2 regions of the Weizmannia sp. FSL K6-3076 genome follow, and region 1 is predicted to be linked to the other one. Evidence: a T-box and tRNA genes for the amino acid it is inferred to sense, from the RefSeq annotation. Region 1 holds a T-box; the other holds one or more tRNA genes.

The links. The T-box of region 1 lies ahead of serS (serine--tRNA ligase). A T-box ahead of a tRNA ligase gene usually reads a tRNA of that ligase, here a tRNA-Ser.
Region 2: it has a tRNA-Ser gene. The T-box ahead of serS (serine--tRNA ligase) is inferred to sense a tRNA for this amino acid. The anticodon was not compared.

What each region holds. Positions count from the first base shown of each region.
Region 1 is NZ_JBBOWU010000001.1:743-9,508, reverse strand. It holds gene NSS95_RS00050 (deoxynucleoside kinase) at 1-27, shown strand, start outside; gene NSS95_RS00045 (deoxynucleoside kinase) at 14-682, shown strand; tRNA gene NSS95_RS00040 (tRNA-Ser) at 834-923, opposite strand; gene serS (serine--tRNA ligase) at 1,578-2,852, opposite strand; T-box leader at 2,903-3,119, opposite strand; gene pdxT (pyridoxal 5'-phosphate synthase glutaminase subunit PdxT) at 3,171-3,743, opposite strand; gene pdxS (pyridoxal 5'-phosphate synthase lyase subunit PdxS) at 3,755-4,636, opposite strand; gene NSS95_RS00020 (serine hydrolase) at 4,780-6,099, opposite strand; gene guaB (IMP dehydrogenase) at 6,346-7,812, opposite strand; gene NSS95_RS00010 (YaaC family protein) at 7,935-8,766, shown strand, end outside.
Region 2 is NZ_JBBOWU010000001.1:773,643-782,408, reverse strand. It holds gene NSS95_RS03435 (galactokinase) at 1-78, opposite strand, end outside; gene NSS95_RS03430 (hypothetical protein) at 502-720, opposite strand; gene NSS95_RS03425 (acyl-CoA dehydrogenase) at 1,100-1,243, opposite strand; gene NSS95_RS03420 (acyl-CoA dehydrogenase family protein) at 1,288-2,424, opposite strand; tRNA gene NSS95_RS03415 (tRNA-Thr) at 2,565-2,637, shown strand; tRNA gene NSS95_RS03410 (tRNA-Ser) at 2,656-2,746, shown strand; gene NSS95_RS03405 (5'-nucleotidase, lipoprotein e(P4) family) at 2,795-3,580, opposite strand; gene NSS95_RS03400 (IS256 family transposase) at 3,954-5,129, shown strand; gene NSS95_RS03395 (ISLre2-like element ISBco6 family transposase) at 5,914-7,329, opposite strand; gene NSS95_RS03390 (MMPL family transporter) at 7,577-8,766, opposite strand, start outside.

The sequences.
Region 1 (8,766 bases):
GGAGTACATACCCATGGAACTTCGTGAGAAATATCAAATTCCGAACCACGCTGTGATCACCATTGCAGGTACCGTCGGCGTCGGAAAATCGACTTTAACCCGTGCGCTCGCGAAGGCGCTCCATTTCCGGGCGTCCTTTGAAAAAGTCGACACCAATCCGTATTTGGAAAAATTTTATAGCGATTTTAAACGGTGGAGTTTCCATCTTCAAATTTATTTTCTGGCGGAAAGGTTCAAGGAGCAGAAAAAAATGTTTGAATACGGCGGCGGGTTTATCCAGGACCGCTCCATTTATGAGGATACCGGCATTTTTGCCCGGATGCATTATGAAAAAGGCAATATGTCAGCCATTGATTTTGAAACCTATACAAACTTGTTCGATGCCATGGTGATGACGCCGTATTTTCCGCATCCCGACCTGATGATTTATTTGGAAGGCAAGCTGGAAAACATTTTGGAACGGATTAAAAAACGCGGCCGGTCGATGGAACAAGATACCCCTGTTGAATACTGGATTGAAATGCAGAGACGGTACGAACAGTGGATCGACTCTTTCCATGCCTGCCCGGTTCTCAGGCTAAACATTGACGAATACGACCTGTTTGAACATGAAGATGCCGTCGAACCGATTGTCGAGCGGATCGGCTACATGCTCGCACAGGCAGCAGCCGTAAAAAAATAATGGCGGCTAAAAAGCCCGTTACAATCGCGTAACGGGCTTTTTCATGATTTACGGAGAGATCACGGGTATGCAAAAGTATTGTATCTTTTTTACTCTACGAAAAAAGCCCGCAGCTTACGCCTCAGGGGCCCGCGGGCTTTCATTTTTTAAGCGGAGGAAGAGGGATTCGAACCCCCGCGCGGTGTAACCCGCCTGTCGGTTTTCAAGACCGATCCCTTCAGCCAGACTTGGGTATTCCTCCATTTTGACAAAAAAGATTATAACCCACACGATTGAAACAAGTCAAGCACACCAAGTTTGTACTGCAGAAAAGCATCTGAACTTTAGCCAAGGGAAGGCCTAAGCGCATATTTAGATAGGTCTAGCTGAAGCTGAACGAATCGGATTTTGGCAATTTATCCGATTCTCCCAGCAAGCCCGGCTTTAATGGTTGCCACCACCTGCAAAAAGGGGGTGATTTTGTCCTCTTCTCACCGTTGAAACGGCTTTCGAGCGCAAAGATCGGCAAATTCTTTAGAATCCTTGCCAATTCTGAGAATCTCGCTTATTCAGCTAAATAGGATTTGCTGAACGAATCCGATTCTGAGTTTGTCTGCAAGTTCTGTCTCAAAATATAGAAGATCCTTTTGCGGAAATGGGAGATTTTATCTTCTCCATACGTTGAATCGGGTTTCGAGTGCAAGCATTTCCCTGGATCTGTTGTAAAATCCTTGCATTTAAATGGTTGCCAAAGCTGTCAGCAGCCTTGCCAAATCTAGAATTTTTACCGATTCAGCAACCTCTAGATATAGCCGTGTTTTCGAGTAAAATCCTGCGCACCTAAAAAATGCGGAAGCTTCCGGGAAACATGTTTTAAAAATCCCCGGCTTTTCATGTACAAAGCCGGGGATTTTTTTTACGGTTTGATGATATCAGTACGCATATACGGGCGGAGCACTTCAGGCACCACCACACTGCCGTCAGCCTGCTGGTAATTTTCGAGGATGGCTGCGACGGTACGCCCGATGGCAAGTCCGGACCCGTTCAGTGTATGGACATGTTCCGGTTTCGCATTGGGTTCCCTGCGAAAGCGGATGTTCGCACGCCTTGCCTGGAAGGCTTCGAAGTTGCTGCACGAAGAAATCTCGCGGTATACGTGCTGGCTTGGCATCCATACTTCAATATCATATTTTTTCGCTGCCGTAAACCCGAGGTCCGCCGTGCACATGCTCATCACATGATAAGGCAGGCCCAGAAGCTGCAGCACTTTTTCCGCATGGCCGGTCAGTTTTTCGAGTTCATTATAGGAATCTTCCGGTTTGACAAATTTCACAAGTTCCACTTTGTTAAACTGGTGCTGGCGGATCAGCCCGCGTGTATCGCGCCCGGCAGAACCCGCTTCCGAACGAAAACAGGCACTGAACGCCACATAATTGATCGGCAGGTCGTCACCGTTTAAAATTTCATCACGGTGATAATTTGTCACCGGCACTTCGGCAGTCGGAATCAGAAAATAGTCTTTTTCATTGACAAGAAAAGCGTCTTCTTCAAATTTCGGCAGCTGCCCCGTTCCTGTCATGCTGGCGCGGTTCACCATATACGGCGGCAATACCTCTTCATAGCCGTGTTCTTCGACGTGCAGATCAAGCATAAAATTATAAAGCGCACGTTCAAGGCGGGCGCCGAGCCCTTTGTAAAAGACGAACCGGCTGCCGGTCACTTTGGCTGCCCTTTCAAAATCAAGGATGCCGAGGTCAGTGGCAATATCCCAATGCGGTTTCGGTTCAAATCCAAATGCCGGCACTTCACCCCATTTCCGGATTTCGACATTGTCCTCTTCGCTATCTCCCACCGGCACACTTTCATGCGGAATGTTCGGGATAGAAAGCATCAGCATTTCAAGTTCTGATTCGACTTGTTTCAACTCGGCATCCAGTGCTTTAATTTTTTCACCGACGCCGCGCATTTCCTCGATCAGCTTTGTTGCATCTTTCTTTTCGCGTTTCAGTGCCGCAACTTGCTGCGTGACTTCATTCCGTCTGTTTTTCAACGCTTCGCTTTCCATGATCAGTTCGCGCCGTCTTTGGTCCAGCCCGCTGAACTTCTCAAAATCGGTCAAATCTTCTCCGCGGTGCTGCATTCGTTCTTTGACTTCATCAAAATGCGCACGCAAAAATTTGATGTCCAACATGCTATCCTTCTCCTTTTATCGAAATTCAAATAAAAAACTCCCGCCCCGAAAACAGGGACGAGAGTGAACCCGCGTTGCCACCCAAATTGAAAACAAGAGTTTTCCGCTTTGTAAGGATAACGGGTTTTTATCCCGTGGATGCCTACTCGCCCGGCTTTCAGCAACCCGCTCAAGGATGGATTCACAGAAGCTTTCCGCCGGTTTCCACCACCCACCGGCTCTCTTTAGGAAAAGCGTTCTGCTACTGGTTCCTGTCATTGCTTTTTCAGTCTTCACGTACACCTTAATGTACTACAATTTTATCCGTTTTGCAACAGACTATACCGGAATCCGTGCCATACTTAAAAAATATTCGGTCATACGCAGGTCATCCGTTAACTCCGGATGGAAGGAGCAGCCGAGCAAATTTCCTTGGCGAACCGCAACAATCCGCCCGCGGCACTCGGCCAGCACTTCAACATGATCTGAAACGGAGACGATATGGGGCGCGCGAATAAAAACAGCTGGAAAATCTTCCGCGATGCCGTTCACACGGATGGTTTCTTCAAAACTTTCCCGCTGGCGGCCGAAAGAATTGCGCGCCACCGTAATATCCATTGCCCCGATATGTGCATCTTCCTGGCCTTCAATATGCTTTGCAAGCAGGATCAGCCCTGCGCATGTGCCAAAGACTGGCTTGCTTTCGGCAAACTGTCTCAGTTCCGCCATAAAACCGTAGCGGTCAATGAGCCGCCGCATTGCCGTGCTTTCTCCGCCCGGCAGGATGAGCCCGCCGATTTCGTCCAACTGCTCTTTTTTCTTAATGACAACACCTTCCGCACCGCAGGCTTCCACTGCGCGGATATGTTCCTCCACAGCCCCCTGGAGGCCGAGTACACCAATTTTTTTCATGCTGATTCTCCTTACCAGCCGCGCTCCTGCATTCTTGCTTCAGCCGGCAATGTTGAAATTTCCAAGCCTTTCATTGCTGTTCCAAGGTCTTTCGACAATTCGGCAATCAGTTTGTAATCTTGGTAATGGGTCGTTGCTTCAACAATCGCTTTCGCAAATTTCGCCGGGTTTTCTGATTTGAAAATCCCCGATCCGACAAAAACGCCGTCCGCACCGAGCTGCATCATCAACGCCGCATCCGCCGGCGTTGCAACACCGCCTGCAGCAAAGTTCACAACCGGCAGCCGGCCTTCTTTTTTAATTTGCAACAGCACTTCATACGGGGCACCGAGCTGTTTAGCTTCCGTCATCAGTTCATCTTCGTTCATGTTGACCACTTTGCGGACCTGCGCATTCACTTTCCGCATATGCCTTACCGCTTCAACGATATTCCCGGTTCCCGGCTCGCCTTTTGTCCTGAGCATCGAGGCGCCTTCCCCGATTCTTCGAGCCGCTTCCCCCAAATCACGGCAGCCGCACACAAACGGCACTGTGAATTCTTTTTTATTGATATGGAACTCATCGTCGGCCGGCGTTAAAACTTCGCTTTCGTCAATATAATCGACGCCCATCGCTTCGAGCACCCGCGCTTCAACAATATGGCCGATCCTTGCTTTTGCCATTACCGGAATGCTGACGGCGTTCATAACTTCTTCCACAATGGAAGGATCCGCCATACGGGCAACCCCTCCGGCTTTCCGGATATCAGACGGAACACGTTCCAATGCCATGACGGCAACAGCGCCTGCTTCTTCAGCGAGTTTTGCCTGCTCGGCATTGACCACGTCCATGATGACGCCGCCCTTTTGCATTTCCGCCATCCCGCGTTTCACTAGATCTGTTCCTGTTTTCATTTTTTGTACGCCCCTTTATAAAATTAAAAATTCTTATTATATGTATAATAATTTAAATTAACACCAAAAACGAATGCTTGTCAAGACACTAATTTTTCCACGTTAAAGTGAAAAACAGGACAAGCGCCCTTGTCCTGTTTTACTTAAAATAATTTGCCGACTGTATGATCCCAAATGCCCCCGAAAAATCCGCCAATTCCGCGCATCATGCGCACAAACCAGTTGGCTTTTTCAATATCAGTTTTGGTGACCAAGGCGGTATGCGCTGTATTCGGGCCGTACAAATAGCCAAGTTCCTGCCCGTCTTTATGCCGGGCATACAATGTGCCAACCTTTGTCCCTTTTTTCACCGGAGCCTTGATTTGCTTCGAATCAAATTTCACAACAGGGGTATACATTTTGCCTTCACCGTTTTTCACAGCCACTTTAAGCGGCGCCTTCGTGACAACGGAAGCCTGTTTTTCTTTGCCGGACTTCACCGTTACCGTCTTTTTCACCTGATAGCCTTTCGGGTAAAGGGTTTTTTCCGTGAAATTACTAAAAGCATAGTCCATTAATTTGTTTGTGACATCAAACCGGGACTTGATGATGCTGTTCCCGTTCGCATCCTCTGCATGAAGAACAACGGTAATGATGCGCATGCCGTTTTGCTTGGCCGTGCCTGTAAAGCAGTATCCCGCATTGTCGGTGTTCCCGGTTTTCAAGCCGTCAACGCCCTGCCGCCCGTAAACAAGGGACGGAAGCATCCAGTTCCAGTTCTGCATCGCAATTTCATCATCTGTCCCGGCCCGGAATTTCATTTTGGCCGTGCTTGTTGTTTGTAAAATCTCCGGATAGTCGTGGATCAAATGGTAGGCGATTTTTGCAACGGATTTTGCTGAGACAAGGTTTTCTTCCGTCCTGCCTGTTCCTTCCGGCTGCATGCCTTGCAAATCCTCATTGTTCAGCCCGGTTGCGTTCACAAATTTATAATCGGTGAGGCCGAATGCTTTCGCCTGTTTGTTCATCATGTTCAGATAGTTTTTTTCCGTTCCGCCGAGCGTTTCTGCAATCGCAATCGTTGCGCCATTTGCCGAATAGATCGCCATCGCTTGGAAGAGCTCTTTAACCGTGTACTTTTCGCCTTTTCTTAACGGCACGTTTGAAAGTGCCCTGTTTTGGGAAATGCGATACGCATAATCGCTGATTGTCACTTTCTGGTTCCACGAAACCTTTTTCTCATGAATGGCTTTAAGCAACAAGTACTCCGTCATCATTTTGCTCATGGAAGCAATGCCCAGTGCCTGATTGGCATTTTTTTCATACAAAATCTGTCCGTTATCCGCATCGACAATGATGGCTGCTTTTGCATGAATATCCAACTGATCCTGCGCATGGACTGTTTTCGGCACCTGCTGCACAACCCCTGCCGTTAGCAGCAGCGCCAGAAACGCAAACGCCATTTTTTGCAAGCTTTTTTTCACTTTCAACCCTCCATCAAGATATGTATACACTTTGCCTATTTTAACATAGTTCCGGTTGAAAAAGTAGATGCATAGTGTTTGCCGCATTTGTCAACTTTTTCCGAAAATGCAGGGCAGCCGGGGGTACTGAATGGCGGCGATTTTTCCGAGTCCGACAAGCCAGATATAGAGTTGCAAATCTATTAAATGGCAGAAAAAAATGGCAGGAAACCTATGCCTGCCATTTTTTCCCATTCAAAATCAATGTTAAGACAAAGAATAATTCGGAGCTTCTTTTGTAATCTGGATATCATGCGGATGGCTCTCCCGCAGGCCTGCCCCTGTCATGCGGATAAACTGCGCTTCTTCACGCAATGAAATCATATCTTTCGCGCCGCAATAACCCATGCCGGACCGGAGCCCGCCGATTAATTGGTAGATGACATCCTGAAGGCTCCCTTTAAACGGCACGCGTCCTTCGATTCCTTCTGGCACCAGTTTTTTCGCGCCTTCCTGGAAGTAACGATCCCTCGATCCGCTTTCCATTGCGCTGATGGACCCCATGCCGCGGTAAACTTTATATTGCCGCCCTTGATAGATTTCCATTTCGCCTGGGCTTTCCGAGGTCCCTGCAAGCAGGCTGCCGAGCATTACAGCATGTCCACCGGCAGCCAGCGCCTTTACAATATCGCCTGAGAATTTAATGCCACCGTCTGCAATAATCGCTTTTCCGTACTTCCTTGCTTCTGTCGCACAATCATAAACCGCTGTAATTTGCGGTACACCAACCCCGGCAACCACTCTTGTCGTACAGATGGAGCCCGGCCCGATACCGACTTTTACAATATCCGCGCCCGCGTCTATCAGCGCTTTCGTACCTTCTGCCGTCGCAACATTTCCGGCGATAATATTTAAGGAAGGGTAAGATTTGCGGATGTTTGCGACGGTTTCCAGCACCCCTTTTGAGTGGCCGTGCGCCGTATCGATAACAACCGCATCCACTCCCGCTTCAACGAGCAATTCCACCCGTTTCATTACGTCGCTTGTCACGCCGACTGCCGCACCAACAAGAAGGCGGCCCTGGTCATCTTTGGCTGCATTTGGGAACTCAATAACCTTTTCGATATCTTTAATCGTAATAAGCCCTTTTAATACGCCGTTCTCATCGACAAGCGGCAGCTTTTCAATTTTATGCCGGTGCAAAAGCTGTTCCGCCTCTTTCAACGTCGTACCGACAGGCGCCGTCACAAGATTCTCTTTCGTCATCACATCTGAAATCCGGGTGGAGTAATCTTCAATAAAACGCATGTCGCGGTTGGTCAAAATCCCGACCAGTTTCTGCTCGTCACGGTTATTCACGATCGGCACGCCGGAAATCCGGTATTTGCCCATTAAATGTTCCGCTGCAAACACCTGCTCATCAGGTGTTAAGAAAAACGGATTGGTGATAACGCCGTTTTCCGACCGTTTGACACGATCCACCTGCTCCGCCTGTTGTTCAATGCTCATGTTTTTGTGGATAATCCCGAGGCCGCCCTGCCTTGCCATGGCGATCGCCATTTCCGCTTCGGTTACCGTATCCATGCCGGCGCTGATGATCGGAATGTTCAACTTCAAGGTTTCCGTTAGGGCGACACTTGTATCGACATCTTTCGGCAGCACTTCCGACTCTGCCGGAATCAGTAATACATCATCAAACGTAAGACCTTCTTTTACGAACTTCGTTTCCCACATGCAAACCCCTCCTGGATTGATAAAAATATTATTTGTAGGTTATCAATTGGACATAATACTGTCAAGGTCTCCAAAACATATAATACTATTCAGTTAATTCGGAGGGCGAAATATTGTCTTTTATGGACCAATGGGATCACTTGATTTTATTTCAATCCGCAGAATATACGCAGCGCTATTTGAAAGCCCGCTATGAGGCTTCGGATTTTAGCCAAAGCGCCGCCAAAAGCTATGAGAACTGTTATGCTTTTATGTATTATCTCGAACACGGTGAAGCTTATTACCGCCAGGCTGTGCAGGCGCCCGTTTCGATTCAGCCTGTTTTGATTTTTTACGGCTTCATTCATTTATTAAAAGCCTGCCTGCTGTCATGCGACCCGCTATATCCTGAAACCACTTCCGTCCTTGCCCACGGGGTGACATCGCGAAAAAAGAAAAAACAAAACTACCGGTTTGGCGAAGACGAGGTTAAAATTCAAAAAACCGGTTTATGCGGCCATTTCGCCCATAAAATGTTCGGACTCGGCCCGCTCGAAGGCAATAAATACACCATGCAGAGCCTGCTTCGGCAAATCCCAGAACTTGAAACGGCCTTCCCCCGCCGGAAATATTTTTTGCCGGTAGAAGAAAAGAACGGGAAGTACCGGCTTCCTTTTGCGGTCCTTGATGGCTATCATATGACAGCGGGCAGGTTTTCACAATATTTGTCCGAAAAACTTCAGGACAGACTTTTGGAAATGGAAGCGGAAGAAGACGCCTTCTCGTTTTCCGCCCGCGGCTGTCTCCCTCCGCCATTCCGTTATCATTTCTTTACAAATCAAATTTACTTTCCGTATAAATTACAACCGGAAAACGACCTTCCCGATATATTGGTCCATTACTTGCTTTTGTATAATTTGAGCATGATTTCCCGCTACGAAACAGAATGGTGGGCAGAGCTGCTTAAAAACCGGG
Region 2 (8,766 bases), 770 kb from region 1:
GCCCGGCGCAAAAAACGCGCGCTCCGCCGCCGTCCCGAAATACTCCTTAAAAGCCTGAGGCAAATTTGGGTTGCTCATGTTCGTTCCCCCTAAGTGTAATAGAATAGAATAAAAAGATTGCAAACGTTTTCTTCAATTCCATCTTACACGCAGAAGTAAAAAAAGGCAACATTTTTACTAAAATTTTTACTGGTAATATTCCATTTCTAAATAGGGCTTGCTGAACGAATCCGATTCTGAGTTTGTACCAAATTTGTCTGCAAGCTCTGTCGCAAAATATATGTGAGAATGCGTGATTTTGTCTTCTAAATACGTTGAATCGGCTTTCGAGTGCAAGCTTTTCCCTGGATTTGTTGTAAAATCCTTGCATTTAAATTGTTGCCAAAGCTGTCAGCACTCTTGCCAAATCTAGGAATTTTGCTTATTCAGCAAGCCTTAAATAATACAGCCTCAGTACAATCATTTACCATTCCAATGCGATCCACTGCTGTAATAACTGATTTAAGATTTTTTCTCTTCTTTTTTTAAATCATCTTTTAAATACTCCATATCTTTTATGTACCTTTGGATTGTTTCTTCTATTGCATCTTTTATTACTCGGGGATATCCCTTTTCATCTTCTCGTTTTTGTTCCTTCTTTAGCTCATCTATATCTTTAGTAAGCAAAGATATAGCCTTCTTCTTCTCATCTTTACTCATGAATTCATAGATTTTTCTCATAAAAAATACCTCGGCAATAAATTATTTCTAAATTTTTATTTTTTTATTATAATACGTTTTGATAAGGAGGAGGCTTTTGTTATACGCAGCTTTCAGATGTCGAGCAGGAAACAAACGGCCTGCTGTCTTACACCCGCAAGCCGAAAACCGCCCCGGAAAATATCAGGAAAATCCTTGAAAAATGGCAGGATGAAATTGTACGGGCTTATCCGGCACATCATCGAACGTAAGCAAACCATGGAGCGGCAACAGTGCATTTATCAGCAGTTGCCGCTTTTTTAGCAGTAGCGACAAAGTGGACCGAAAAAAGCGGCGGCGCTTTGCTGCTTTGCGCCCCCCCTTTTTCCCGGCTGCTTAGACCATCGGATGCTTTTTGATTTTACACGCGCGCGCCGAGCTGCATAAGGACGGTATCATCCATCGGCGGATTGTGTAATCCCGCATGCACATCACGGTAATAGCGCTGCAGCGGGCTTTTTTGAAAAAGGCTGCGGGCGCCGACTATCCTCATGGCCAGATCCACAATTCTGTTTTCCCGCTGTTTAGACCATCGGATGCTTTTTGATTTTACACACGCGCGCCGAGCTGCATAAGGACGGCATCATCCATCGGCGGGTTGTGGAGCCCGGCGCGGACATCGCGGTAATAGCGCTGCAGCGGACTTTTTTCGGACAGGCTTCTGGCACCTACGATTCGCATCGCTAAATCAACTGCTTCTATCGCATGATTCGTAACTGCCATTTTCGCTGCCCCAAGTTCCGGGCCCATCTCTTTTCTTTGTTCTGCTCCGGCTTCATCCCACATTTTCGCAACCGAATACAGAAAATGCCGCGCCTGCATCAATTTCAGCTCGATTTCACCGAATTTCTGGCGGATAGCCGGCAGTTCCGCAATCGGATGGTTCAGGCTGTTCGGCGTATACGATTTAGCAAAGCGAGCCGCTTCCCGTTTTGCTGCCTCGGCAATGCCTAAATAACAGGCAGGGATATGGAGCAGATAACCGGCCGGCTCCTTCTTTTTCGTCTGGATCTCCGCCAGGTTCGCAAGCGGGACTTTGACGTTTTCCAGCACAACATCATGGCTGCCGGTTGCCCTTAAAGCAATGCTGTCCCATGTTTCGACGATGGAGAGGCCAGCCGTATCCCGCGGAACGACAAAACTGCCAACCGCTTCTTTTTCCGGAATCGTTGCGGTAATGATAAAAAAGTCGAGCACCGGAGACATGGTGGCAAAAGTTTTTCTCCCGTTTAACACCCATTCGCCGTTCTTTTCCGTTGCCGTTGTTTCCGGCATGCCACCGCGCGTCGGGCTGCCCGTTTGCGCTTCTGTTGCGCAAGTGTTGATGAGGGCGGCCTCCCCTGCTGCCGCACGGCAAATGCGTTCAAACAATTGCCCGTTCCATGTTCTTGTTTCGGACAAATGCATTAAAATCCCCATATGCCATCCAATGGAAAGGGCAGTCGACCCGTCCGCAACCGCGATGGCCTCTTGCAGGCGGACAAGCTCATACAGCGAAATGCCGCCCCCACCGTAGTTTTGTGGCACAGTCAGCTTTGTATAGCCTGTTTCTTTTAAATCTTGAATATTTTCAAAAGCAAACCGTCCTTCCAAGTCATTGGCAGCCGCCCTTTCAGAAAACGGGCCGGCAAGCGTTTGAATTAGGTCCAGTTTTTCCTCCAGCGTTGAGGCTTTTAAAAAATCCATATCCTTTCCTCCCCCGGAAACATCTTTTCTCTTATTTTACCGGAAACATGCCGGAAAAACATTACAACACTTTTTTTAAATTTCCTCTTGCAATCCGGATTTTATTATAATATAATTTACATTGTCCTGATTGATTCCATGCTGGTGTAGCACAGTTGGTAGTGCACTTCACTCGTAATGAAGGGGTCGGAGGTTCGAGTCCTCTCACCAGCATCTTTCTTTTTTTCATATGGAGAAGTACCCAAGCGGCTGAAGGGGACGCACTCGAAATGCGTTAGGGCGGGTGACCGTCGCGTGGGTTCAAATCCCACCTTCTCCGCCATACATAGTGCATATAAAAATTCCGGAGAACTCCGGAATTTTTTTGCGTTTATGAACCACATGGCAATTCATGCTCCCAATCCCCGTAAACCGGATTCGGGAATACGATAAATTTGCGGCCAAATGCATGGCGGAAACGGTCTGCTTCCAGGCTGCGCGCCTTGTTTCCTTTTCCGTCAAATGTCTTAAAAAAGTCACCCAGATTATCACCGAACAAGGCAATGATTTCATAATTCTTTTCAACGGTTTGTCGGCGTGCTTCTTTGCTGCTTGTTCCTGTTTGCAACAGCACATGGGAACGGACGGCCTGCGGGATCCCTTCTTTTTTCAAGTTGCGAAGGGTGGCATCCATATATTTTTCGTCCCGGTTTGAAATGTAATAAATATCGATTCCTTTTTTATCGGCATATTTTAAAAAGGAAAGTGCCCCCGGAAGCGGTTTTGCTTTTGCTTTTTTCACCCATGCTCCCCAGCCGCTGCCAAACGAAATGCCTTTTTCTGCCATATAAGATAAGTACGGCCCGTTATCCAGCACTGTCTCATCCAGATCCAGGACAATGGCGCGCTTCTTTTTTACTTTGGTTTTCAGGCTCTCCTCAATACGCTGTTTTCCGATATTGTATCCTTGATAATAGAGCGCTCTTGCTTCTCCGGATGTCCGGTACCAGGCAACCCCCATTTTGGTCTGTTCCGCTTTTTGCTTTGCCGTGCAGCCCGTAACCGGAACCGTCTTCATGACGGCAGCTTCCCGGTTTTGTTTGCCGCCTTCAGCAGAGCACCCCGCATTTCCAAGCACCAGCGCAAAGACAATTAGCAACCCTGCAAAATAGTTCATGCTTGCCCCTTCTTTCTAAAATGCTTTTACGATTAGTATAAGGGAACCCCGGAAATTGATACATGCTAAAATGGCATCTTTCACGGGGGTTGTTAGGCACTTCGAAGCGGTCTATTCTGATTTACGACGGGATTTTCATTCTTCCGCTGGCATGTATTTTTTGTGATATGGGCGTTTACGTACATTGTTTGTCGGAATTTCGCTCGCTTCCTTCACTTAGACGCATCCTACGTTAAGAAACAACGCGTTTTTTCCGCGCTTCCTTCACTCAGACCGATTAAGTCCGTATAATTGTGTAAAAAGAAGGAGTCATTTTATCAACTCTTGGCAACACTGTTTTCAACGACAATAAACAATGAAAAGAGGAGATAAAATGACTCACTTACAGTTTAACCTAAATTTGGATGTTTTAAAAGAAGCCATCATGACTTCAGATCTTGACGCGGTAATTAAATCAGCGGTTGTCCTCGTGTTAAACGAGTTTATGGAAAAGGAAAGGGATGACTATTTAAAAACGAGCCCTTATGAACGCGCTGTTGAACGCCGGGATTACCGGAACGGTTACTATGAACGCGAGCTGTTGATGAGCATCGGCAATGTTACATTAAAAGTTCCCCGGACACGTAATGGCGAATTCTCAACTACCTTATTTGAAAAGTATGCCAGATGTGACCAAGCTTTCGTCCTTTCTATGTTGGAGATGGTCATCAATGGCGTCTCTACCCGTAAGGTCACAAATGTCGTAGAACAGCTTTGCGGTAAGAATGTATCCAAGTCGTTTGTCTCTTCCCTTACGCAAAAACTGGATCCCATTGTGAATGCTTGGGCCGAGAGACCGTTGAATACAACCTACTACCCTTATGTGTTTGTGGACGCCATGTATATAAAAGTACGGGAGCACCATAAGGTCATATCAAAGGCTGTTTATATTGCGACTGCCATTACAGAGAAGAATACACGTGAAATACTGGGTTTAAGCGTTGACCATGCAGAAAGTTTGGAGAGTTGGAGTTCATTTTTTAAACAACTTAAATCACGTGGACTCCAATCACCAAAACTCGTTATTTCCGATGCTCACATGGGCCTTCAGAAAGCAATACAACGGGAATTCATTGGCACTGCTTGGCAAAGGTGCAATGTTCATTTTAAACGCAATATCATTGAAAAACTGCCCAAAAAAGATACTGCAGAAATCCGGGTGATGATTAAGCGCGTGTTTGAGGCCGTTACGATTGAGGACATACGCAAGTTTAAAGATGAATTAATAAACAAATTTGGTACAGAAGCAAGATTTGAAAAAGCCCTGGCCATTTTAGATGAAGGTTTTGAAGATACTATCCAATACATGAACTTTCCTGAGAATATCCGTATGCACATACGGAGTACTAATTCCCTCGAGCGGCTTAACCAAGAGGTTCGTAGAAGGGAAAGGGTCATTCGCATTTTTCCTAATACCCAATCTGCTTTTCGTTTGGTTGGTGCCGTTTTAATGCAGTATCAAGATACAGAATACTCGAAGAGGAAGTCACTTATGGGAAAGAATAGTTAGCAGCATTTTCAGCTTAACTTCCATCATGGATGATTTCATCTCCGGGAAGGGATGTCAAATTGAAAGGCATTTGACATCCCTTCCCGGAGATGAAGAAAAAAATCCATGGAAGTTAAGCCGAAAAAATGAAGGGGTGGTTGAAAACATTTGCCCATAAATTTACACAATAACCTGGACTTGACTCTCAGACCCGTTCTACGTTAAGAAACAACGCTTTTTTTCCGCGCTTTCTTAACGTAGGCGCACTCTATGTTAAGGAACAACGGAATTTTCGCCCGCTTCCTTAACGTAGACCCGTTCTACGTTAAGAAACACGGCGTTTTTTCCGCGCTTCCTTCACTTAGACCCGTTCTACGTTAAGGAACAACGTCTTTTGCGCCCGCTTCCTTCACTTAGACCCGTTCTACGTTAAGAAACACCAGTTTTTGCGCCCGCTCCTTCACCTATACTCGTTTTATGCTCACTTTTCAAAAAAATAGTTGGCCTGGTATGTGTCAAGTTTTTCTCGACAAGGTTTAAATATCGGGTATTCCAAGACACTCTTTTTGTACACTTTCGGCTACCGTGCTTTACTTGCTCGGTGTAATTTTCGGAAAAGATGTAATATTTCCGTATAAAGATGGATAACGGGGATGTTGAGGCGCGCGAAATTCACTCGCTTTCCGCGGGCGGCCGGCGAGCCTCCTCGCTCGTACCTCGCTGCGGGGTCTCTCCTGGCTCGCTTTTCCCGCAGGAGTCTCGTAAATTTCGCGCGCCTCAACGATCAGTCCCCACTGAGCCAGGCTTAAAACGAAAGCTCTAATATTTTGCTTAAATGTCCCATTGCCGATGAACTGCTTGAATGCAGGGCAACTGATCCGTGCTTTACGCCCACTGACGGGCGTACAGGCTGCTTGAGTAGTTGAGACATCCTGATGGATTGTTTCAAGTTCCGTTGCTTTCTCTCGCTTCTTGAACGGTGTTTCAGATAGGCTTCTCTCAATGTCCCATTGAGTATGCCTTGTTTGATTTTCACCATGGCTTCTGCGCCAAGTTCACTCCAATGCATGCCCCTTTTTTTCATCCTGAAGGAGATATGCCTTTGATTCGATTCCATCGCTCCTAGGCCTCTCGCACCTTCCGGCACGTTTTTCACCCTGTCTCTCCAGTCAAAAATGCGGTCCCAGTTTTTCAAGATATACGAACGGAATTCCTTGATTTTCTTGAGAGCCTTTTTATCCGTCAAGGTGCTTTCGTGCGTATCCAAATATAACGTGAATTGGTCCAGGTCATGCGTTCTAATCGCTTTTCTAATTTGCTCCTTGATCTCGCTCTTTCCGCCCCCAAATGTCCTTATGATGGCTTGTGCAACGTGGTAGGTATCCAGCTGGTTGAGCACCGGAAATTCCGACTGTGAGAATGCTGTTTGAAACCGTTCAGCTGTGTACCCAGCACCTCCATCACTGTTTGTAATGACATGCGCTTTTTCGAGGGAATAGGTGTTGGCAGCTGTGGCTTGGACTTCATCCCAAAATGTCTGGATGGCTTCCGTTGTCATGATGACTGTGGGCTGACGCAGGGAGACCCTTTTTCCATTGGTTTCCCATCCCTCATAGAGAATGGCGTGGTGGACTTCCATACTCTGTTTCTTTTTTAGTCCCCGAACGAATACACCATCTGCTTCAGAAAACAGGTAGTCTACCTTCTTCCCCTCAGGCAGGGAAACAGCTATTTCTAGCTCTTCTACAAGTGCCTTATCGGCTTCCGCCTGAGTTTTCCCTACGTGTTTTACCATGTTCCCTACAGTTGTGTGACTAAGACTCACTGCTGTCCACTCTTTTAAAATATCAGCTACTTCCCGATAGGTGTTCTCACTTGCCAACTCTGCCACCTTTAATTCCACTAACGGGCTGTATCGTTGGTGTGGTACCAGCCCTAACCATTCATCCAGAGGATAATGTGAGTTCCCTCTCTTATCACGCATTAATGAACGTTTAAAAGTCACACTTCCAAATAGAAACTGAACGCTTCTGTTATCACTCCGGCAGTACACCCAGCCCTCCTCTAACTTCTCCTGTTTAATTGTTTTATCTAACTCTTCAAATATTTCCCCAACCCATTGTGTAAAAGCCTTCTGCATCAGAAGTTTAAGCTGTTCTTCAAATTCGATAAGACTCTTTGTATCCTTTAATAATCCAGCAATTATTGATATAATATCCATGGGAAGACCTCTCTCTCTAGATGTTCATCTTGAAGTGTACAATTAGATGATAGAGCGTCTTCCCATTTTTTTCCACTCATTTGCCCCGTCGAGTAAAATTTTACACATACGTTGGCCTGTTTGCTCACTTACCATCTCTTTACCGTACTTTAGCTAAAAGGTTACCTGCTTCCTCCGCCTCGATCTAAAACCGTGCCAGCAAAAAAAGCAGCCCTTTCCCAATTTGGATAAGCGGCTGCTTTTTTCATTATCGCTTGGATGATTCTTTCTCCAGCTCCAAGTTTTCTTTCTTTTTGTCCGAAAATATTTTTTCCAAGGCTTCCGGCAAGGCGATCATGCCTGGCAGAAAGAATGGCAATAGGATGAAGCAAAGCACGACAAGGCCGGTAATGACGGCGATCGCCAATTCAGCCAGCAGCAGCATTCCTGAAGGCATCAGCGTGGCAAATGTGCCGCCTAAAATAACGACCGCGGAAATAATGACACCGCCTGTATGTCTCGAAGCGAGTATAATCGCTTCCCTCGGGTCAAGCTGCGGGTATTCCTTATAGCGCATCATCAGGAAAATGCTGTAATCTACACCAAGCGAGACGATGATGATAAAGGAAAAGAACGGCACAAACGAAGAAATGCCTTCATAGCCCAGCATGCCAAGAAAAATAGAGTTGATGACAAACATGGCTGTATAATAGGCACCGACAAGGGATGCCGTAATGAAAACCGGCGGCCAGAAAGACCGTATAACCAACAGAAGCACAAGCAGCACGCTGATGGTCACGATCACGGTTGATTTGGCAAGGTCCCTTGACAGAATATGGTTCATGTCGTTGGTCGTTGCACTCGTTCCGGCTGTCCCGCTGTCGGCTTTTGAAAGCACAGTTCCTTTCAGCCCGGTGACAACCGTTTTATTGATCTTATCAATGGTATCCAATGATTGATTTGAATAAGGATCGTTGCTCAACACGACAGTCAGTTTCGTCACTTTTCTGTCATCCGACATATACGTGTCCATTGCTTTTTTAAAATCTTTGTCGGCGAGCGCTTCTTTCGGAATATGGAATGTTTTTTCCGTTTTCAGCTGTGCCAGATAGTCATTTGTTTTGCCAAGGCCGTCTGAAATTTGCTTTAATCCGCGGTTAACATCCGACAACTTATCGCCGAACTGTTTAAAACCGCTAAGGCCGGAAGCGAGTTGCTGCTGGCCCGATTTCATCTGGCCCAGCCCCTTTGTCACATCGTTCATATTGGTTACTATTTTGCCGATGCCATCAGACGCCTGGCCAATCCCGCTTTCGGTTTTCTTGAGCCCGTCTGCCATTTGCGAAAGCCCGCCAGCCATCTTGGATAGATTGTCGTTCGCTGTCTTGAACCCGGATGTCGTCTTGTCGTAATTGCTGTTCAGCGTGTTGATCCCTTCCGGCGTGATTTGCTTGAGGG